DNA from 4 places in the Ornithinimicrobium ciconiae genome. Region 1 is predicted to be linked to each of the others. Evidence: predicted binding sites of a transcription regulator. Region 1 holds the regulator's gene; each other region holds the start of a gene.
What was found. Region 1 encodes LexA, which represses DNA repair genes until DNA is damaged. Its sites were predicted from a motif close to TCGAACANNTGTTCGA; they were not measured.
Positions count from the first base shown of each region.

Region 2: FNH13_RS08730 (DUF6504 family protein) is a predicted target of LexA. The motif match lies at 3,660-3,675, and genes of this name have one in related genera.
Region 3: FNH13_RS11455 (HNH endonuclease signature motif containing protein) is a predicted target of LexA. The motif match lies at 1,162-1,177, and genes of this name have one in related genera.
Region 4: ruvC (crossover junction endodeoxyribonuclease RuvC) is a predicted target of LexA. The motif match lies at 3,327-3,342, and genes of this name have one in related genera.

Region 1 is NZ_CP041616.1:1,445,145-1,450,649, forward strand. It holds gene FNH13_RS19230 (PRC-barrel domain-containing protein) at 1-1,530, shown strand, start outside; gene lexA (transcriptional repressor LexA) at 1,779-2,537, opposite strand; gene FNH13_RS06705 (hypothetical protein) at 2,763-3,188, shown strand; gene FNH13_RS06710 (hypothetical protein) at 3,267-3,785, opposite strand; gene FNH13_RS06715 (glycoside hydrolase family 65 protein) at 3,980-5,505, opposite strand, start outside.
Region 2 is NZ_CP041616.1:1,915,619-1,921,123, reverse strand. It holds gene FNH13_RS08740 (DNA polymerase III subunit alpha) at 1-2,575, opposite strand, end outside; gene FNH13_RS08735 (SAV_6107 family HEPN domain-containing protein) at 2,581-3,003, opposite strand; gene FNH13_RS08730 (DUF6504 family protein) at 3,151-3,543, opposite strand; gene FNH13_RS08725 (polyprenyl synthetase family protein) at 3,738-4,829, shown strand; gene FNH13_RS08720 (Rid family detoxifying hydrolase) at 4,958-5,359, shown strand; gene FNH13_RS08715 (Rv2175c family DNA-binding protein) at 5,402-5,505, opposite strand, start outside.
Region 3 is NZ_CP041616.1:2,496,295-2,501,799, forward strand. It holds gene FNH13_RS11455 (HNH endonuclease signature motif containing protein) at 1-1,101, opposite strand, end outside; gene FNH13_RS11460 (ABC transporter substrate-binding protein) at 1,684-3,045, opposite strand; gene polA (DNA polymerase I) at 3,257-5,505, opposite strand, start outside.
Region 4 is NZ_CP041616.1:2,226,556-2,232,060, reverse strand. It holds gene secD (protein translocase subunit SecD) at 1-354, opposite strand, end outside; gene yajC (preprotein translocase subunit YajC) at 354-698, opposite strand; gene ruvB (Holliday junction branch migration DNA helicase RuvB) at 935-2,020, opposite strand; gene ruvA (Holliday junction branch migration protein RuvA) at 2,017-2,625, opposite strand; gene ruvC (crossover junction endodeoxyribonuclease RuvC) at 2,622-3,263, opposite strand; gene FNH13_RS10160 (YebC/PmpR family DNA-binding transcriptional regulator) at 3,496-4,266, opposite strand; gene pdxT (pyridoxal 5'-phosphate synthase glutaminase subunit PdxT) at 4,266-4,970, opposite strand; gene pdxS (pyridoxal 5'-phosphate synthase lyase subunit PdxS) at 4,967-5,505, opposite strand, start outside.

The sequences.
Region 1 (5,505 bases):
CTCGATGACGCCACGGGTCAGCCAGCGTGGGTGAGCGTCAAGAGCGGACTCTTTGGCCTGCGTGAGTCGTTTGTGCCGCTTGCCGCCGCGGAGGCCGCGGGCGGCAACATCAAGGTGCCCTACACCAAGGACTTCATCAAGGACGCCCCGCGCGTCGACGCCGAGAACCACCTGGACGACAGCCAGCAGGCCACGCTGTTCTCCTACTACGGGGTGGACCGGTCGCAGGCTCCCAGCGAGCCCGACTCGGACGCCCCGGACACGACCGCAGCCTTTGGCAGCGAGGAGACGGCCCAGGAGCTGTATGACGGACGCACCGAGGGTGCACCCGTCGCCGTCGAGGACGCAGCCGATGGTGCGGTCACCACGGAGTACACCACTCCGGGTGGTAGCGACGACCCGTCCGAGGTCATGGTCGCGGACGGGGGCAGCGACCTCGGGAGCGGTGAGGTGGCCGCTGAGCCGCAGTCTGCTCCGTCGCACCGGGACGCCGCCGCCATCGGTGCCGGTGCCGCAGCAGGGGCTGCGACGACGAGTGATGGTCCCCGCAGCGATGCGGACTCACCGGCGCAGGACGACCTCGATCCCGTGTCCGGCCTCGCCGAGCAGGACGTGCATGCCGCAGGTGGCAATCCGGACTGGGCTGAGACCCACCAGGCGCACTACCAGCAGACCAACCCCGCTGCCCAGGCCGACTGGGCTGCGGAGCAGACACCGGAGGAGCCGGTCTCGACCGAGTGGTCAGTGCCCACCACGGACCCCGCTGTCGAGGAGAAGACGGACGTGGACAGGGGTGGCTACTCGTCGGACCGGCCGGCTGCCCACTCCTCCGCCTATGAGGGCCACGGTGGCGCCGGAGCGGTCGAGACGACCGCGGGAGCCGCGCCGCCCACGGCTGGTGCTGAGACCACGGCTGGTGAGACCACAGCTGGTGGTGGTGGGCTAGGTGCGCTCGACCCGACCGTCGACGAAGGTGCCGTGTATGCCGCAGACGCCGAGGCGACTCTCACGGGCGACAGCGATGCCGCCGGGGACGTCGATGCCGGACAGTTCGGCACGGTCCAGGCGGCTACGGGTGACCCGGCCTCCGACGCCGCAGTGAGTGGCGCGGCAGCGCAGACCGGCACTGGCTATCCCGCGGACGTCGACGAGTCTGCGGGCGGCGGTGCAGGCGGTGCTGCCCTGGGTGGGGCCGTCGTCGGCGGCGCCGCGGCAGGGTTCGCTGCCAGCGACACCGAGACCACGGCCTATGAGGTGCCGGGGGCTGAGCAGGGTGCGCCGATCACTGGCGCCGTCCCGGGTGCCGCGCTGGGTGAGGATGTTGAGTCGCCTGCGGACGGCGCGACCCTGCCGTCCGGCACGGATCAGGGCGCGGACAGCGGTGAGCCCGATGCGGACGCTGGCGAGTTCGACCCGGGCAGCGGCGATGAGGAGGCGTTCGGCGCGGAGGGCTATCGGCCCGACCGCGACGGCTCTGGCATGACGGACGAGGAGCGCGAGGAACTCAACCGGGCTCGTGGGGCTCTGTGAGTCGACCTCGTCAAGCTCTATGAGCCGACCTCACCAGGTCCTCTGAGCTGACAGACAACACATGGCAGCGCCGCCCGACCAGGTCGGGCGGCGCTGCGGTGTTGTAGGTGCCGTCTGGCGGAGAGGGGGGAGGGCCGCCAGGCGGCACCGGCACGGGGGACACTGTGGACAACGCGCACCGGATTGTCGGTGTTCCTGCTGGTGCCTCAGGTGTCGTGGGTCGATCGGCTCGCGCCCGAGCAGACCTGTCAGACGCGTCGCAACACGGCGGTGACCTTGCCGAGCACGACGGCATCGTCGCCGTCGATGGGGTCGTAGGCCTCGTTGTGGGGGAGCAGCCACAACTTGCCGTCCGTGCGCTTGAACGTCTTGACGGTGGCCTCGCTGTCGAGCAGCGCCGCGACGATGTCGCCGTTGACTGCGTCCTCCTGGCGTCGCACGACGACCCAGTCGCCATCGCAGATGGCGGCGTCGATCATGGAGTCACCGACCACCTGGAGCAGGAAGAGCTCGCCATCGCCCACGAGCTGGCGCGGGAGGGGGAAGACGTCCTCGACGGCCTGCTCGGCCAGGATCGGCCCGCCAGCCGCGATGCGCCCAACCACCGGGACATAGGTCGCCTCGGGACGGGCGTCCCCGATGCCGGTCTCGTCATAGTCGATCTCACCGGCTCCCGCGGTGGTGCTGACCAACTCGGAGCCGTCGGGCTGACCTGAGGTGCTGCGCCGATAACCGGCGACACTGCCCTCTCCCGAGCCGGGCAGGATGACCTCGATGGCGCGCGGACGGTTGGGGTCGCGCCGCAGATAACCCTTCCGCTCCAGCATCCGCAGCTGGTAGGCCACGGAGGAGGGGGAGGCGAGCTGCACCGCAGTCCCGATCTCCCGCAGGCTCGGCGGATAGCCGCGTTGGTCCACCGAGTCCTTGATGACGTGGAGCACCTTCTCCTGGCGCGCCGTGAGGTCCGCCCGCCCGTCGCGGTCCGGCATCTCGTGGATGTCTGCCATCGGTCCTGCCCCTCTCCTGACCGCCTCAGAGTGCTTAACCTGCAGGTCAGCAGCTGTGTCAGTGGTCCCTGGTTGTCTATGTCGCGTGCACCAATCGTACGAGCATTCGAACAGTGAGGCAAACACTAGTTCGATGCGGCGTGTCGATTTTGTCGCACGACTGTGCTACACATGGAACATGCGTCCGATCGCACAAGCGTTCGGAGTTGCGGAGATGGAGGCATCATGAGCGCGATCGCACTGCACGACCTGCAGGACCTTGAGCCGGTTCGGGCGCGGCGGCGTCAGCGGGATCACCTGCGGCTCGTTCAGCCCGGGGAACGCATGGACGAGGGGTTTCACGTCGGTGCTCGCACGGACGCTCCGGGCGCAGGAGGCTTCACGCTGACGCGACGGGGTCGGCTCGCGATCACGATGACAGTCGCCACGGCCCTGGTGCTGGCGGTCATCGCTGCGTTCGGGATGTTCCCAGCAACGGCTGCGAGCGGTCACACAATCACGGTGCAGCCGGGTCAGACGCTGTCCCAGATCGCTGTCACGGAGTTGCCGGAGCTGCCGATGGATCGGGCCATCGTGCAGATCCAGGTGGCCAACGACATGAACACCCGGCAGGTGCAGGCGGGCATGGACCTGGAGATCCCTGGGTCCTGACCCGGCGATGCGCCAGGTGGTCACGATCGGTGGTGCTTGCTGTCAGCAGTCTGCCGTCGGTGTCCTCCTCAGACAGCGTCAGTCGTCGTCCTCGTCGGTGTCCCGGGTGCTGGTCACTGCGTCCCAGACCACGGGCAGTTGCTCACTGGGGATGAAGAAGCCGCTGATGTGCGGATCAAACATGAGCCCGGCGATGCTGGCGCTGAGGTAGGAGCCGCTGGAGGCCACGACCTCAGCGGGCGGGAGGGCGATCGCGTTGAGGTCGTCGGTGGCTGCGATCATCTCCTGCTGCACCGCGAAGTCGCGGGCCCGCTCGGAGTTGGTGAAGGTCAGCAACATCAGTTGCCCCTCGATCTCAGCTGCCGCCGGAGACTCGTTGCCCTGCTCGCCGACCGCCACGAACCACCAGTGGTCCAGGCCCATCGTCAAGCGCCATAGAGCGGTCATGCCGACCTGGTCCTCCGGTCCGGTGACCTGGGCCGCGAGGCGGTCAGTCTCACTCGGAGCGGGGGCGTCCTCGTGCGACGCAGAGGCTCCAGGGCGGGCCGCGGCACCGTCTCCGGCATCCTCGAGGGCACCTGCGTTTACTTCGGTCATGCCCACAGTCGATCACATGATGGGGGCGGACGCGGCCAGCAGTCGCGGTTTCCGGAGGAATTGTGACCTTCTAGGACCAGCACGGACCGGCTCTGACAATCACGGGTCAGTAGGTGCGCAACGCGGTCCGAGAGCACCGGTCCGCGCTTCCGCAACGCGGTCCGAGAGCACCGGTCCGCGGCTCCGCGACGAACTCAGGTGCGTGGGTGGGCCGGGATGAGTCGCTGACCCTCCTGGGTGCGGGCGCCGATCACGGGGGTTGCAGGAAGGATGCCGTCGATGCGGGGGCCCATGCCCTCGAGGGCCACCACGACCTCGTCGGTGCCCACCAGCAGGGACTGGCCACGCACCTCCAGCGGGACCTCCCCGTCTCCGTCGGTGACCTGGAAGCGGATCTCGTCCGAGCGCAGCACGACGTGCAGCCGCGAGCCCTGCCACTGGAGGCGCCAGCGCAGCTCCGGCCAGGACTCGGGCAGCCTCGGGTCGAAGCGCAGGACGCCCTCGTGGTCACGCATCCCGCCGAACCCGGACACGAGCCCTGCCCAGACACCTCCTGTGGAGGCCACGTGGATGCCGTCCGGGGTGTTGCCGTGGCGGTTGTCCAGGTCGACGAACAGGCCGTCATAGAAGTAGCGCAGCGCCATCTCGTGATAGCCGACCTCGGCGGCCACGATGGACTGCACCACGGCGGAGAGGGTCGAGTCACCGGTGGTGATCGGGTCGTAGTACTCGAAGTTTGCCCGCTTGTCCTCCAGCGTGAAGGACTGGCCAGCCAGGAACATCGCCAGCACCACATCCGCCTGCTTCAAAACCTGGAAGCGATAGATCACCAACGGGTGGAAGTGCAGCAGCAGCGGACGTTTGTCGTTGGGGGTCTGGGACAGGTCCCACACCTCGCGCTCGAGGAAGTGCAGGTCCTGCGGGTGCACACCCAGCTCGGTGTCGAACGGGATGAACATCGCCTCGGCAGCACGTTGCCACTGGTGGACCTCCTCATCCTCCAGCCCCAGCCGCATCACGGCCCGGGCATAGTCGCGCGGGTCCGAGGCGCGCAGCTCGGTGACCGCGGCGACGGCATTGGTCAGGTTCTCGCGGGCCATCACGTTGGTGAACAGGTTGTCGTTGACCACGGTGGTGTACTCGTCCGGCCCGGTCACCCCGTGAATGTGGAAGTGCTTGTCGCCGTTATGCGACCAGAAGCCGAGGTCGGCCCACATCCGGGCGGTCTCGACGAGGATGTCCAGGCCCTCGTTGAGGAGGAACTCACGGTTGCCCGTGGCACGCACATACTGCATGAGGGAGTGGGCCACGTCGGCGTTGATGTGATACTGCGCGGTCCCGGCCGCGAAGTATGCCGACGCCTCGGCGCCGTTGATGGTGCGCCACGGAAAGAGTGCCCCGTGCTGCGACATGTCCCGGGCCCGCAGCCGGGCGGAGTCCAGCATGAGGTGCCGGAAGCGCAGCGTGTTGCGCGCGGTCTGCGGGGCCGTGTAGGTCAGGAACGGCAGCACATAGATCTCGGTGTCCCAGAAGTAGTGGCCGCTATAACCGGAGCCGCTGACCCCCTTGGCGGAGATGCCGTGCGCCTCGGCACGGGCCGAGGCCTGAGCGAGCTGGAGGAGGTTGAACCGGATGGCCTGCTGCACCTCGGGCTGGCCGGGTGTCTCCACGTCGGAGCGGGCCCAGAAGTCGGTCAGCCAGTCCCGCTGGTCGGTGTGCA
Region 2 (5,505 bases), 470 kb from region 1:
CCGCGAAGGCCGCCGCGTGCGCCTTGCAGAACCCGAACGAGGCGAAGGCCGCCAACACGTCCCAGATCGTGTCGATGTCCTGCGCTGAGTAGCCCCGGGCTGCTGCTGCGGGGCGCCACCAGGACTCGACCTCGGCCTGCCCCTGTGGGGTGCCCAGTGCCCGGCGGACCTCGTCGGCCTGCGCGAGGGTGACGCCGGTGGTCTCGGCGACCAGGTGCAGCACCTGCTCGTGGAAGACGACGACCCCGCCGGTCTCCTCCAGATAGGGAATCAGCGAGGGGTGCAGGTAGTGCGGCTCGTCCCACCCCTGCCGTGCGTTGAGGAAGGGCCGCACCATGTCGGACTTCACCGGCCCGGGCCGGAACAGTGAGATGTCGATGATGATGTCGCCGAAGGTCTCGGGGCCGAATTTGCCGATGAGCTCGCGCTGCCCCGGCGACTCGATCTGGAAGCAGCCCAGGGTGCGCGTCGACTGGATCAGCGAGAACGTCTTGATGTCGTCGTAGGGCACCTGCTGCTGGTCATCCAGGTCGATGTGCACCCCGTCGACCCGTTCCACCTCGGCGACCGCGTGAGCCATCGCCGACTGCATGCGGATGCCGAGCACATCGAGCTTGAGCAGCCCCAGGTCCTCGACATCGTCCTTGTCGAACTGGCTCATCGGGAAGCCCAGCCAGCTCGCCTCCACGGGCGTGCGGTCCAGCAGTGCGGTGTTGGACAGGATCACCCCGCACGGGTGCAGCGCGATGTGCCGCGGCAGCCCGTCCAGGCTCTCGACCATCTCGAACATCATCTGCATCCGCGGGGCGTCGAACCCGTGCCTGCGCAGCTCGGGAAGGTCGCGGATGGCAGCGCGGGCGTCCTTGGCCCGGATGTGCGGGAACGCCTTGGCGATCACGTCGATCTCCCCCGGCGGCAGGCCCATCGTGGCGGCGACGTCGCGGATCGCGTGCCGCACCCGGTAGGTCTCCATCATCGACACGCAGGTCACCCGCTCGGAGCCGAACCGCTCGAGGATCTGCTCATAGATCTCGGTGCGGCGGGCGGACTCCACGTCGATGTCGATGTCCGGCAGCTCAGCACGCAACGGGGAGCAGAACCGCTCCATCAGCAGGTCGTGCCGGATCGGGTCAACACCGCTGATGCCGAGCAGATAGTTCACCAGGCTGCCGGCCCCCGACCCGCGCGCGGCCACCCGCACGCCCATCTCGCGGATCAGGTCGCACACCGTGGAGACGGTCAGGAAGTAGGTCGGGTAGCCCAGACCCGCGATGACCCGCAGCTCCTCATCAAGCCGGTCGTGCACCCGCGTGAGGTATGCCGACGGGTGTCCTGCGTAGCGGTCGGTGATCGCCGCGCGGACGCGTTCGGTGAGGACCTGTTGGGCCTCCCCGGTGCCGCTGACCCCGACCACCTCAGGCTCGGGCAGATGGACGTCCCCGATGCCCAGGTCGCTGCGCGGGCTCTGCACGCACTCTCGCGCCAGCGCGTCGGTGGCCGCCAACAGGTCGGCCGCCCGGACCGACGGGCCGACCGCGTCGGCGACCCGCTCTGCGATCGCACGCATCGCTCCCGTGCCGGCCAGGTGGCCGGCGGTGCTGACCCGGTCCAGGTGCCGCTCGTCGAGGGCGACCATGCGGCGGGCCGCGTCGAGGATGTCCACGACCCGCGCCTGCTCCGCGGTGGCGTGCCGCACTGCGGCGGTCAGCACCGCGGGCAGGCCAGCTTCCAGGGCCAGCGACCACAACCGGGCAGCGTGTTGCAGGCTGGCCGGGCTGTCCTCTGGGCCGCCGTGGCACACGACCTCGATCGCCAGTGCCCCGGCCGGCAACGACTGCTGCCACCGGTGCAGCAGCTCACGGGCCAGTCCGACCCTGCGGCGCAGCAGGGCCCGGCCCACGTCGGAGTCGGGTCCGAGCAGCACCACCACCGGGCTGACAGCCTCCTCCCGCTCGCCGACCGGCGCCGCGGCGCGGGCCAGCAGCCCGCGGTGGGTCCGAGGGCTGCCACGCTCCCCTGCCAAGTGGGTGTGGGTGATGAGGCGACAGAGCCGGGACCAACCCAGGCCGGGCTCCAGACCGGCCGCCTGTCCCCGGGCCAGCACGGTCACCCGCGGGTGCTGGTCATCCACCAGGGCACCCCCCTTGACCGGCTGGGCGCGGGTGGGGCGGGTCACGCCCGACCCACCCGACCTGCTGAGTCCGGTGAACCCGTCGGCTCCGGTGGCACGGCCATCGCCAGCCGCCTCCGCTCCGTTCCACCGGATCCCGGCGGTTTGGACTCGGCCATCCAACGGCCGGTCCGGGAAGCGGGCTCCCCGACCGTCGGGCGACCCGGCACCGGGCCCGGCCGCAGGCTCGACGACAGCCAGGTCAACACCCAGGACCGCAGAGATCTCCGCCCGGGCACACGCCTGCACGAACCGGACCGCCCCGTAGGCACCGTCCCGGTCGGTCAGCGCGAGCATCGACTGTCCCTCCTGGACGGCACGCTCCACCAACGCCTCGGGTGTCGAGGCGCCGTAACGCATCGAGTGGCTCGAAGCGACGTGCAGGTGCACAAACTCTTGTGTCATGGAGGTCACCAGGGTGTGGTCGGAGCCAGCTCACCGGGCAGCGGCTCGGCAAACGGCAGGTGCAGCGCGCCGCGGACCAGCTCAAGGAAGGTCTCGCACTGGCGCACCAGGTCATCGGCCTCCCGCGGGCTGACCATGCCGGAGCCACGCTCCAGCGCCAGCCGCCGGCGACCGCTCGAGGCAAAGAACGTCGCCCACTCGCTGAGCTCCGGCGCCAGTCGCGGCAGCACCTCCCACACGCTGCGGGGACGGGATCGGCCCGTGGTGACGGTGCGGGCCGCGATCAGTGCAGCGGCCGCCCGCAGCGCAGCCAGGTGCGCCTCGGTGTAGCGCTGAGCCGTGCTCTGGCTCTGGCAGGCCTGGACCAGCCCCGCCCGGGACCGGTCGAGCAGATCCAGCACGGTGCTCGCTGACGATGCGAGCGGCATCTCGGACACCGCCCCCTGGGACACCGCTTCCTGGGAAACCGCTCCCTGGGACGCCACACCCCGGGCCCTCCCGCCCCGGGACCTCACACTCTGGGACCTCACACTCTGGGACCTCGTGCCTTCGGTCACTGTGGTCATCGCTCCTCCTCAGTCGGCGACGCGCACCAGGCGCCACCGGTCGTCCTTGGTCAGGTCATAGATCCCGGTCTGCATCAGTCGTCCCGCGCTGGCCTCCACCCGCCAGACCTCACGCTCCAACTCCGGAAACCGCTCACGGGCCTCGTCCCGGTGGCCGTCTGCGTCCTCGCCCAGAGCGGCAGAGTCCTCCTGCCCCGACGGGTCCTCTCCCGAGGGCGCGCGCCACCAAGACAACCGCTGGGTCCAGTGATCCAGCACGGATTGCACGACGTGCAACCGCCCACGCCAGATAAACGCGGTGGGCGCAGCGCTCGCGTCGACCCCGGCGGGAAGCACCGGCAACCGTCCGATCTGCAGTCCACCGACCCGCACCTCAACCGGGTCTGCATAACGTCGGCTCATCGCACCTCCAGAAAGCTCGTTGCACTGTCGGACCGGACTGGTTGACTGCTCCTCGATGGCCCTCTCAAGACCACCCAGAGCGACATCTCCACCCGGCATATCGCATCTTTGTTCGATAGAACGAATGTACGACATGCCACCGACAGTCCTCAACCCCTGAGCCCCTCGCGATGCCGACGCCGTAGGCTCATCCCGTGCCCACTCCCCATCCCATCGATGTGCCGCGTCTGCGCGAGCGCGTGCAGGAGGCGCTCGACGCGGACCTCGTCCACCAGCGTCAGATCCTGACTGAGCTGGGCCCCCAGGTCACCCGTCTCATCGACGAGGTGGCCGCGCTGCTCAGCGGCGGCAAGCGGCTGCGCGCGGCCTTCCTCTACTGGGGCTATCGCGCACTGGGTGGCGCCGACTCCCCCGAACTGATCCGCGCCGCGAGCTCGATGGAGCTGTTCCAGGCTGCCGCCCTGCTGCACGACGACGTCATGGACGACTCCGACCTGCGGCGGGGTCGACCCACCGCACACCGCACCTTTGCCGCCGACCACCAACAGCAGTCCTGGTCCGGGGAGTCCGACCGCTTCGGCCACGCCGCCGCGATCCTGGCCGGCAACCTCTGCCTCACCTGGTGCGACAGCGCCTTTGCGACCTCGGGGTTGCCAGCAGGTGAGATCGCTGCTGCCAGAGATGAATTCGACACCATGCGCACCCAGCTGATGGGCGGTCAATATCTCGACGTCCTGGACGCCGCCCAGGGCTGGGAAGACCTGGACTACACCGAGCGTCTCGCCCGTTGCCGCACCGTGATCCGTTACAAGAGTGGGAAATACAGCGTCGAGCAGCCTCTCCTGATCGGTGCACACGCTGCGGGAGCGGGGGCGGACACGCTTGCCGGCCTGTCGGCATACGGTCTGGCTCTCGGCGAGGCGTTCCAGATCCGCGACGACGTCCTGGGGGTCTATGGCGACCCGGAGACCACCGGCAAGCCGGCCGGCGACGACCTGCGCGAGGGCAAGCGGACCGTGCTGATCGCCCACGCTCTCGGACTGGGCAGCGAGCAGGACGGCAACACCCTGCTGGACCTGCTGGGTCGGCCAGATCTGAGCGACGAGCAGGTGGCTGTATGCCGTGACCTCCTCGAGCGCGTCGGTGCCGTCAGCGCGACCGAGACGATGATCGCGCAGGCTGCCGACGCCGCCCGCAACGCCCTGTCCCAGACTCCCGGACTGACCGAGGAGGGCCGCGCTGCCCTGGCCGACCTCGTGGAGATCAGCACCGCCCGCGCGACCTGACGACGCCCTCGGCACGAGGCCGGCTGCGGGTCGGCGGCACTGGGGGTGCTGGGGCGGCGGAGGGCCACGCAGGACCCTAAGGGTGTGCCGTCTACCCTCGGGAGCACCTTCGACGAAAGGTGGACCCCGTGGGCCACACCCCCATCTCAGCGGCCGATGCCCCGCAACCCATCGGACCGTACTCGGTCGCGGCTCGGGACGAGGCGTCCGGCCTGCTCTTCCTGTCCGGGCAGACCCCGATCGATCCGGCGACGGGCGCCCTCGTTGACGGCGACGTGGCTGCCCAGACACGACGGGTCTTCGCCAACCTCGAACGGGTGCTCTCCGCCGCGAACGCCACCTTCGCTGACGTCATCAAGGTGAACGTCTATCTGACGTCGATGGCGGACTTCGCCGACCTCAACGAGGTCTATGCCACGATCTTCACGGCTCCCTACCCGGCACGCACCACGGTGGCCGTGGCGGAGCTGCCGCTGGGTGCGCGGATCGAGATCGAGCTCGTGGCCCGGACCGGTGACTCCTCACGCTGAGCCCGGACAACCGCGCTGCGCTGGGTCCTGACCGGCTGAGGACTAGAGCGCCATCTCCTGCGCGCGGCGGCGCACCTCGGTCTTGCTGCCGGCCCGCAGCGACTCGATGGCGCTGCCACCGGGCAGGGTGTCATCGGCCTCGTGGA
Region 3 (5,505 bases), 1.1 Mb from region 1:
CGTGGCTGCGATCGCGGACCGCAGCTGCCCCAATGTGCGCTTGTCCCCCAACCCCCTGGCCCGACGAGCCGCACCCTCAAGACGTTCCAGGATCGCCCCCAACTGCGCCCCCGTACACGCCAACCCGAAGATCCCCATCCCGTCCTCATCCAACTTCCCCCACACATCCGCCTCGGCAGTGCTCTTCTCCCGCGACTTCTTCCTCCGCTGCTCCGGTGGCAGCCCTGCCTCGGCCTTGGCAACCTCACGCGCGAGAGCCCGGTGGAACTCCTTGTGCACCCACACCGCGCCCGTGAACTGACGATCCGAGTCCAAGCGTTCCGTAGCCGCCACGACCGGGTCGTCACCAAACAGCGCATTCGCCACCGACGCTCCCAGCTCGTGCGGCAGGTGCGCACACGCCCGCAGATAACTGCGCACCAACCGCCACGATGCCTCTCCACTGCGCAACGCCGCGCCCACCGGCACCGCCACCATCACCGGCATGGCGCCCAACGCGATCAGATCCCGGACCTCACCCACGCCCCACCCCGTCGCCAACTCCAGCTCCACCTTCGCACGGGACTTCGCCTTGTCCCGCCACGCCTCCGTCTGCGAAGGCGTCAACTCCTCCATCACCGCATCCTGTTGCGCGAGGAGGAGCTTGCCCTGCGCGGCCGTGACTTCCCGCACCGCCCGCACCAACACCGCGTCCAGCCGGCCCGTAGCTCTGGTCAAGACCGCCGCCGCATCCACCAATGCCGAGACTCGGCCCACCACCACCGACGCGTCCTTCACCATCGCACCGTCAGCAGACCCAGCAGGGGACGTCTCAGCCGAAGCCGGCGGTGCGCCACGACGAGAGACCGATGCACACGCCAGCGCCACGTCCGTGAGAGCTTCACACTCTCCCGGGCCCGCGCCCAGCGCCGCCAGTGCCTCCCGTGCCACGCTCACCTCCAACGGCTCCGGCTCAAAGACCACCACCGGCACCGTTGGAGCCGTGACGATCTCCCACGTCACACGACGAGGCGGGGGGTCAGCCAACAGGGTCCGCACACGCCCCTCCGCCACCGAGACGCCCCCACCACGCGCCTCGAAGAACTCCGCGTACCGTGCCACCAACCCCACCTCCCCAAACATCTCGCCCTGATTAACCTGGCGACCATCTACGCCTCAGAATAGCACACGTGTTCGAAGTGTGGGAAGGGCGACTCGATCACCGGTGGACAACCATTGGTGCGCGGCCCGAGGGGCGGTCCAGTCGAGGTTGTCCACCAGCGTGGCGGGGTCCACACAGGCCGAGCCGAGCCGGGCCGGGCCGAGGTCCAGCCGAACCGAGCCGAGGTCCAGCCGAACCGGGCCGGCCGAACCGAGCCGAGTCGGGTGGGCGGGTGGCTGAGTAGGTGGGTGGCTGAGTAGGTGGGTGGCTGAGTAGGTGGGTGGCCCAGCGGTGTAGACCCTGACGTGTGTTGACGGCGGTTGAAACTTGAGCGGTGACGGCAACGTGAGCGGACAGCTGGCTGGACGAAGCACCGGGTCGCTGCCCCTAGAGGTTCATCGGCGCGAACCGCGTCCGAACCACAGGTGAGTCCCCCATCCATGTCGGCGCCGAACTGCGCCCACGCGTGACGTCCCGCAGACAAGGAAGGACCCCCGGGCGATATCCCGGGGGCCCTACCGTGCGTCAGTCAGGAACGCAGATCAGTTCTGGCGAACCAGGCTGTTGTTCTCGTCGTACTGGAAGATACCGATGGTTGCCTCGGTCGGGTCACCGTTCTCGTCGAAGGTGATCGGGCCGGACGGACCGTCGTAGTCGGTGATCTCACCGGCGATGATGGCGTTGGCTGCGTCCTCGAAGGTGGTGACCTTCTCGCCGCCGCCGGTGCCGCCGGAGACCTGACCCATCCAGGTGGCCATGTCCGGGCCATCGACGGAGTTGCCCGCAAGTGCGGCCAGCGCTGCGAGGATCACCGCGTCGTAGGACTCCGCCGCGTAGTTGAAGTCCTTCAGCTCCTCACCGGAGTGATCCTGCCAGAGGTCGATGAGCTCGTTGCGGAAGTCGTCGCCCAGGTCGGGGCCGGGCTGGGTGCCCTTGGAGCCCTCGAGCGTGCCGGGGTCGAAGTCCGCGCTGTAGTCGGCGATGTTGCCATCAACGAAGTACAGGCTGCTCATGTCGACGCCAGCGGACTCCAGCGCCGGGATGATCGTCTTGATCTCCTCGAAGGTGATCAAAGCGATCGCGTCCGGGTCCGCCGCCAGGATGGTGCTGATCTGTGCGTCGAACGTCGTGTCACCCGCGTTGTAGGACTCGGTGGCGACCACGGTGCCGTTGGCCGCGGTGAAGGTCTCCGTGAGCTGAGCCTCCAGGCCGGTGCCGTAAGCGTCGTTCAGGTAGAGGATGCCCAGGTTGACCACGCCGTCGGAGGCGACCAGGTTGCCCAGCACCTCACCCTGGAGCAGGTCCGAGGGAGCCGTGCGCCAGTAGAGGTTGTTGTCCGGCCACGTGGTGAACTCCGGGGCCGTGTTGGCCGGGGAGATCATCAGCGTCTCGGCCGCCACGACCTCGTCGATGAAGAGCTTGGAGACACCAGAGGACGCCGCACCGACAATCACCTTGTTGTCAGCGTTGAGCAGCTGGGGCACGGTGGTCGCGTAGGCGCGGTTGTCCGGGTCGCCGGAGTCGCCCAGGGTCACCTCGACGGTGATGCCGAGGTCCGCCTCGTTGATGTGCTTCTCGGCCAGCAGGACACCGGCCTCCTCGGGCGGGCCCAGGAAGGCCAGCGCACCGGTCTGCGGCAGCACCGTGCCGACCTTCAGCGTCAGGTCACGGTCGCCCGCCTCCGGAGCGCCCGGGTCCTCGCCGCCGCCAGCGACAGGCGCGTCGGTGGCGCCGCCGGTCGCGTCACCCGTGTCGTCTGTCGTCTCGCTCGCACCGTCAGTGGTCTCGTCGTCCCCATCGTCACCGTCGCCCCCGCAGGCAGCGAGGATGAGGGACGAGGCAGCCAACACGGCGATTCCGCGGGCGGTCACGGACGTCCGCTTGCGGAGAGTAGATGAACTCATGTTGCTCCTTGCTCGTCGTGATCTGTCGATGCGTCCAGGGCGGGGCACCTCACGTATCTGCAAGGTAGGTCGCCGTGTCGCCGTGCACAAGCAACTCATGGCAGTCGTGTCTGGAACGGTCCCAAATCGTTATCTGAGAGTGACGTAAGACCCGATTTGGACCTCCCAATCGGTAGATGACCCCAGGTAGGCCCGTGTCTGGAAGGACTGGTTAATGGGCGGCGTCGTGCCAGGTGCGACCCCACCCGACACTCACGTCCAAGGGCACCGCGAGGTCGATCGCCGCCCCCATCTCACGTCGCACCAACTCCTCAACGGTGGCCTTCTCGTCCGCGGGCACCTCCAGGACCAACTCGTCGTGAACCTGCAGCAGCAGACGGCTGCTGAGGTCGCCCGCACGCAGCGCCTCCTCGACCCGCAGCATCGCGACCTTGATGATGTCGGCGGCCGACCCCTGGATCGGCGCATTCAGCGCCATCCGCTCAGCCATCTCACGCCGTTGCCGGTTGTCGGAGGTGAGATCCGGCAGATAGCGGCGCCGGCCCAGCATCGTCTCGGTGAACCCCGTGCCCCGGGCCTCCGCCACCACGTCCCGCAGGTAGTCGCGGACACCCCCGAAGCGCGCGAAGTACTCCTCCATCAGCCCGTTGGCCTCGCTGGTGGAGATGCCCAACTGCTTGGACAGGCCGAACGCCGAGAGCCCATAGGCCAGGCCGTAGCTCATCGCCTTGACCTTGGAACGCATCTCGGCCGTGACCTCACTGGGCTCCACGCCAAAGACCCGGGACCCGACGAAGCGGTGCAGGTCCTCCCCCGTCCGGAAGGCCTCGATCAGCCCCTCGTCCCCCGACAGGTGGGCCATGATCCGCATCTCGATCTGGCTGTAGTCGGCTGACAGCAGCTCGTCATAGCCTGCTCCCACCACAAAGGCCTCGCGGATGCGGCGCCCCTCCTCGGTGCGGATCGGGATGTTCTGCAGGTTGGGATCCGTGGAGCTGAGCCGTCCGGTGGCCGCGATGGTCTGCTGGTATGTCGTGTGGATGCGTCCGTCGTCCGCCACCGACTTGATCAGCCCCTCCGCCGTCACCCGCAGGCGGGCCTTGTCCCGGTGCCGCAGCAGTGCCTCCAGGAAGGGGTGCTCGGTCTGGGCATAGAGACCGGCGAGCGCATCGGCGTCGGTGGTGTAGCCGGTCTTGGTCCGCCGGGTCTTGGGCAGCCCCAGCTTCTCGAAGAGCACCGTCTGCAGCTGTTTGGGAGAGCCGAGGTTGACGGAGTCGTCATCGATGGCCTGCCAGGCGTCCTGCTGTGCCTGCGCCATGGCGTCACCGAACTCACCCTCCAGCCGCTCCAGCGCGTCCAGGTCAACGGCGATGCCCACCCGCTCCATCCTCCCGAGGACACCGACGAGCGGCAACTCGATGTCACTGAGCAGCTCAGCCCCCTGCACGTCGGCGATCTCAGCCTCGAGGGCGCCGGCGAGGTCCAGGACGGCCTGCGCGTGCACCAGGGCTGACTGCACGGCGGCGTCCCCCTCCCCGAGGTCCAGGTCGAGCAGCCCCTGGTCCGGCCGGTCCTCCTCGGCACGGAGCTCACGCTTGAGATAGCGCAGCACCAGGTCGGCCAGGTCATAGGACCGTTGGTCCGGACGGACGAGGTATGCCGCCAGGGCAGTGTCGCTGACCAGGCCCGCCAGGGGCAGCCCACGGGCCTGCAGCGCGTGCAACGGGCCCTTGGCGTCATGCAGCACCTTGGGCACCTGCTCGTCAGCGAGCCAGGACGCCAGGGCCGTCTCCGCAGTGTCGTCAAGGTCGTCCAGCGCGATAAACCCCGCACCCTCTGGCGTCGCGAGAGTGATGCTGGTGGCGTCGCCGGTGCCGCGTGCCCAGGAACCACTGACATGGACCCCGGTGCGGCTGCCCGCCGGAGCGTGCTCGGCGAGCCAGTCCGGCAGCTCGGCGGCGCTGAGCCGGCCGCCGGCCACCTCGATGCCCTCGTCGGCCTCGTCCTCCACCGGGTCGAGATAGTCGAAGAGGCGGTCCCGCAGGACGCGGAACTCCAACCGGTCGAAGACGGTGTGGATCTCCTCGCGGTCCCACACCCGTCGCTCCAGGTCCGCCAGGGTCAGGGGCAGCTCCAGGTCGCCGACCAGCTGGTTGAGGCGTCGGTTGCGCAGGACGCCGTCCAGGTGCGCCCGCAGGGACTCTCCCGCCTTGCCCTTGATCTGGTCGGCGTTGTCCACGATGCCCGCGAGGTCGTCATACTGCGTGATCCACTTGGCAGCAGTCTTGGGTCCCACCCCGGGGACCCCGGGGAGGTTGTCGGAGGACTCGCCCACCAGTGCCGCGAGGTCGGAGTAGCGCTCAGGACCCACGCCGTACTTCTCGGTGACCGCAGCGGGGGTCATCCGCGCGAGGTCCGAGACCCCCTTGCGCGGGTAGAGGACCGTCACCTTGTCCCCCA
Region 4 (5,505 bases), 780 kb from region 1:
GGAGCGGCTCAGCGCGTCCAGCTGCTGGTCGGTGGGTGTGCCGGGGATCGCGACCTGGATGTTGCCGCCCAATCGGGTGACCTCGGCCTCGGCGACACCCTGACCGTCGACACGACGTCGGATGATGTCGATGGCCTGGTCCAGCTGCGCAGACTGGACGCTCGCACCCTCGACGACGGGCGAGAGGACGACCTGGTGTCCACCGGCCAGGTCCAGACCCAGCAGCGGCGTCCACTGACCCTTCGGGTCGCCCCAGGTGTTGGCGGCTCCGATCGTGCCAAAGAGCACCAGGATCATCGCCAGCAGGGCCAGCATGGTGTTGCGGGCCGTGCGGTTGCGTGACTTGCCAGCCATCAGTGGGTTCCTTCCTCGGTGTCGGAAGGATCGGAAGGCTGTGCGTGCGGCGGCTGTGCGCCGGGGGCGGGCACCACGGCTCGCCGGTCCCACTGCAGGACCACGCCGGGTGCGGCCTCAAGCTGCACCGTGGTCTCGTCCATCCCGGCGATCGTGCCGAAGAGTCCGGTCGTCGTGATGACACGGCTGCCCACCTGCAGCTCCGCCTGCATCTGCTGCATCTTCTTCTGGCGGCGACGCTGCGAGAAGAAGAGGAAGGCGATCAGGAGCAGGGGCAGCAGGAGCAGGATCGAGTTGAACTGCCCATCCGTCCCCGTGGTGGTGGCCGAGGCCAGTGGCGACATGGAAGATTCCTTATAACGTCAGACTGATGGTGTCCCCGGCCCGGCGTCGTCGTGTGGACCCACTGCCGGTGGACACTCGCGGCAGTCTAGGTGACTGAACTGGGTCGCCCAACATCCCACCCCGCGTGGCAGGTAAAGATCCGGTACATCTGCGCGCAGTCACCCGCTCCCGCAGGCCCGGGATGCTGCGACCGGCGGTGCTGATCATCGGTGTGCTGATCATCGGCGGTGGGGCCTCAGTGGTCGAAACGCCGGGGTTGGTCGCCGAGGGGAAGGTGGTCCTGGCCGGCCACCGGCGTGGGTGGCGTCAGGCCGAGGTGCTGCCAGGCGGTCCGTGAGGCGGAGCGTCCCCGCGGGGTGCGAACGATATAACCCTCGCGCACCAGATAGGGCTCGGCCACAGTCTCGACGGTGTCGGGCTCCTCCCCCACCGCCACAGCCAGCGTGCTCAGCCCGACCGGACCCCCACCGAAACGTTTGCAGAGGGCCTCCAGCACGGCGCGGTCGAGCCGGTCCAGGCCCTGCTTGTCCACGTCGAACAACTCCAGAGCCACCAGGGCGGCCTCCTGGTCGACGACGTGCTGTCCGTGGACCTGAGCCCAGTCACGCACCCGGCGCAGCAGCCGGTTGGCGATGCGGGGCGTGCCGCGCGATCGGGAGGCGATCTCGTGGATCCCCTCGCGGGTGCTCTCGATCTCGAGCAGACCAGCGCTGCGGGTGAGGATGAGCTGCAGGTCCTCGGTGGCGTAGTAGTCCAGGTGCCCGGTGAATCCGAACCGGTCGCGCAGTGGTGCGGGCAGCAGCCCGGCGCGGGTGGTGGCTCCGACCACCGTGAAGGGCGGCAGCTCCAGGGGTATGGCTGTGGCGCCGGGACCCTTGCCGACGATGACGTCGACGCGGAAGTCCTCCATCGCCAGATAGAGCATCTCCTCGGCCGGACGCGCCATCCGGTGGATCTCGTCGACGAAGAGCACCTCGCCCTCAGCCAGGGACGACAGGACGGCGGCCAGGTCGCCGGCGTGCTGGATCGCCGGGCCGCTGGTGATCCGCATCGGCTGCTCCAGCTCGGCAGCGATGATCATGGCCAGCGTGGTCTTGCCCAGTCCGGGTGGGCCGGAGAGCAGGACGTGATCAGGAGGTGACTCCCGTCGTCGGGCAGCTTCCAGGACCAGGCCTAGCTGGTCACGAACGCGCCGCTGCCCCGGGAAGTCCGCCAGCCGACGAGGTCGCAGTGCCGCCTCGATGCGACGCTCATCGTCGGTGGTGGCGGGGTCGACGACACGCGCGGTCGCGTCCAGCGACCCGTCATCGTGCTCAGTCACCGGCCCAGCTCCCGCAGCGCAGCACGCAGGAAGTCCGAGACGGAGGAGGGTGTCTCCCCACCCGCGCGGACCCGCTCGAGTGCGTCATCGGCCTGCTTGCTGCTCCAGCCGAGACCGACGAGCGCCTCGTGGACCTGACTGCTGAGCCGGTCACCCGTCGGGCCGCCACTCGCTCCCGCGGCACCCAGGGACGGCTCGACACCCGAGGCGAGGATCTTGTCCTTGAGCTCGAGCACGAGACGCTCCGCACCCTTCTTGCCGATCCCCGGCACCTTGGTCAGCGCGGCGATGTCACCGCCGGCGATCGCCTGGCGGACACCGGCCGGGCTGTGGACGGACAGCATCGCCAGCGCCAGGCGCGGACCGACGCCGGAGACGGTCTGCACCTGCTCAAAGAGAGCTCGGCCCTCTGTGTCGGCGAAGCCATAGAGCGTCAGCGACTCCTCGCGCACCACCAGGGTCGTGGACAGGGTGACCTCCTGCCCTCGTGCGCACGCCGCGGCGGTGGCCGGGGTGGTGTGCACCTGCAGTCCCACCCCGCCGACCTCGACGACGACGTGGTCCAGTCCGACGTGGAGCACCGTGCCCCGGACGGATGCGATCACTGTCCACTCCTTCGTCTCGTGGCGATTTGGGCGCCGGTCTGGGTCGGGCGCCGACCGGAGTGCGCCGCGTGGAGCTCCTCGAGCCGGTTGCGTGGTGCTTGGGCAGCCGCTTCTGCGGCGCGCTGGAGGGCGTTGCCCTGGGCCGCGGCGAACAACCTGGCATCAGCCTGGCCGCGCCAGAGATGACACACGGCCAGCGCGAGGGCGTCCGCCGCGTCGGCGGGTCGGGGCGCCGTCTCCAGGGCGAGGATCCGGGTGATCATCGAGGTGACCTGGGCCTTGTCCGCGCGCCCGTTGCCCGTCACGGCGGCCTTGACCTCGGTGGGAGTGTGCAGGGCCAGGGGCAAACCGAGACGGGCCGCCGCCAGCATCGGCACCGCAGAGGCCTGGGCCGTGCCCATGATGCCCTTGATGTTGGCCTTGGCGAAGACCCGCTCCACGGCCACGGCGTCGGGGCGGTGCTCCGCCAGCCAGCTGTCGATCTCGATCTGGAGGGTCAGCAGCCGCTCCTGCGGCTCGTCACTGGGTGGCGTGCGCACGACACCGACCGCGACCATCCGCACCGACCGGCCGGGACCGGACTCGACGACCCCGAGACCGCAGCGGGTGAGGCCGGGGTCGACACCAAGGACACGCACCTGGGCAGCCCTCCTCGTCAGTCAGCCGTCATCCCGGAGAGGCAGCATCACCTGCGCCTGACTCCGAACACCTGTTCGCCCATCACGCTACGTCACGGCACCGTCAGAGGATGGCAGGACTCGCCGAGGGGGCTCGCGGGCGGGTGCGTGGCCGGCATACGACGACGGCCACCGCGCCCAGGGGACGGGGTGGCCGGACCGGTGATCGGTGTCGGTGCGAGTCGTCGTGTGCTCAGTCGTCCTCTTCGAGCTCGGCCAGGACCTCGTCGGAGACGTCGGCGTTGGAGAAGACGTTCTGGACGTCGTCGCAGTCCTCGAGCGCATCGATGATGCGCATCATCTTGCGTGCACCGTCGGCGTCGAGCTGCACCTCCATGCTCGGCACGAAGGTCACCTCCGCCGAGTCATAGTCGAGTCCGGCCTCCTGCAGGGCGGTGCGGACCGCCACCACGTCGGTCGCCTCGGAGATCACCTCGAAGGACTCTCCCAGGTCCTCCACCTCCTCAGCACCGGCCTCGAGGACGATCTCCAGGAGCGAGTCCTCGTTGGCCTCGCCGGACTCCTGTGCCTTGGGGACCACGACCTGTCCCTTGCGGTTGAACAGATAGGCCACCGAACCGCTGTCGGCCATGCTCCCGCCGTTGCGGGTGAGCGCTGTGCGCACCTCCATGACGGCACGGTTCTTGTTGTCGGTCAGGCACTCGATATAGAGAGCGACCCCGCCGGGGGCGTAGCCCTCGTAGACGAGCGCCTCGTAGCTGGCCCCGCCGGCCTCCACACCGGAGCCACGCTTGACGGCCCGGTCGATGTTGTCGTTGGGGACGGAGGTCTTCTTGGCCTTCTGGATGGCGTCGAAGAGGGTGGGGTTGCCGGCCGGGTCACCCCCACCGGTGCGCGCCGCCACCTCGATATTCTTGATCAACTTCGCGAAGAGCTTGCCTCGCTTGGCGTCGATCACAGCCTTCTTGTGCTTGGTTGTCGCCCACTTGGAGTGCCCAGCCATCAATGTTCCCTGTTCGTTGTGCTCGCGATCCCGTCGGCTCCTGCCCGGGCTTCGATGCTACCGCTCGAGCGCACCATCTCCACGAACAGTGCGTGGACCCGTGCGTCATCGGTGACCTCGGGGTGGAAGGAGGTGGCCAGCACGTTGCCCTGCCGCACGGCCACCACGTGCTCGACCCCGTCCCGCTCGACCGTGGCCAGCACCTCGACTTCCGCACCGACCCGCTCGACCCAGGGCGCCCGGATGAAGACGCCGTGGAAGGGCTCGGCCAGGCCGGCGACAGCCAGCTCGACCTCGAAGGAGTCGACCTGCCGGCCGAAGGCGTTGCGGCGCGTGGAGATGTCCAGCGCCCCCAGGCACTGCTGGTCGCGGTGTCCGTCCAGCACCTCTGACGAGAGCAGGATCATCCCGGCGCACGAGCCGTAGGCCGGCATGCCCTGCGCGAGGCGCTCCCGCAGGGGTGCGGCCAGGTCGAAGATCCGCAACAGCCGGTCGATCGTGGTCGACTCCCCTCCAGGGATCACCAGGGCATCGACCGCCGCGAGCTCGGCAGGCCGCCGCACCGGGACCGCCTCGGCACCGGCGAGAGTCAGCGCACGGACGTGCTCGACGACGTCACCCTGCACGGCGAGGACCCCGATCACCGGTGCGCCTGTATGCCGGGGCGCCAGTGCGTGGTCCGGGTGACCGGGGCGGTCGGTCACCAGCCGCGCTCGGCGAGGCGGTGCGGCTGCGGGATCTCCTCGACATTGATGCCGACCATCGCCTCGCCCAGGCCGCGGGAGACCTTGGCGATCACGTCCGGGTCGTCGTGGAAGGTCGTGGCCTTCACGATGGCCTCGGCACGGGCCTGCGGGTTGCCCGACTTGAAGATGCCCGAGCCGACGAAGACACCCTCGGCACCGAGCTGCATCATCATCGCGGCGTCAGCCGGGGTGGCGATGCCTCCGGCGGTGAACAGCACGACCGGCAGCTTGCCGGTGCGGGCGACCTCGGCGACGAGGTCGTAGGGCGCCTGCAGCTCCTTGGCGGCGACAAACAACTCGTCCTCGGGCATGCTGCCCAGCCGGCGGATCTCCTGGCGGATCTGGCGCATGTGGGTGGTGGCGTTGGAGACGTCACCGGTGCCGGCCTCGCCCTTGGACCGGATCATTGCCGCACCCTCGGTAATGCGGCGCAGCGCCTCACCCAGGTTGGTCGCGCCGCAGACGAAGGGCACGGTGAAGGCCCACTTGTCGA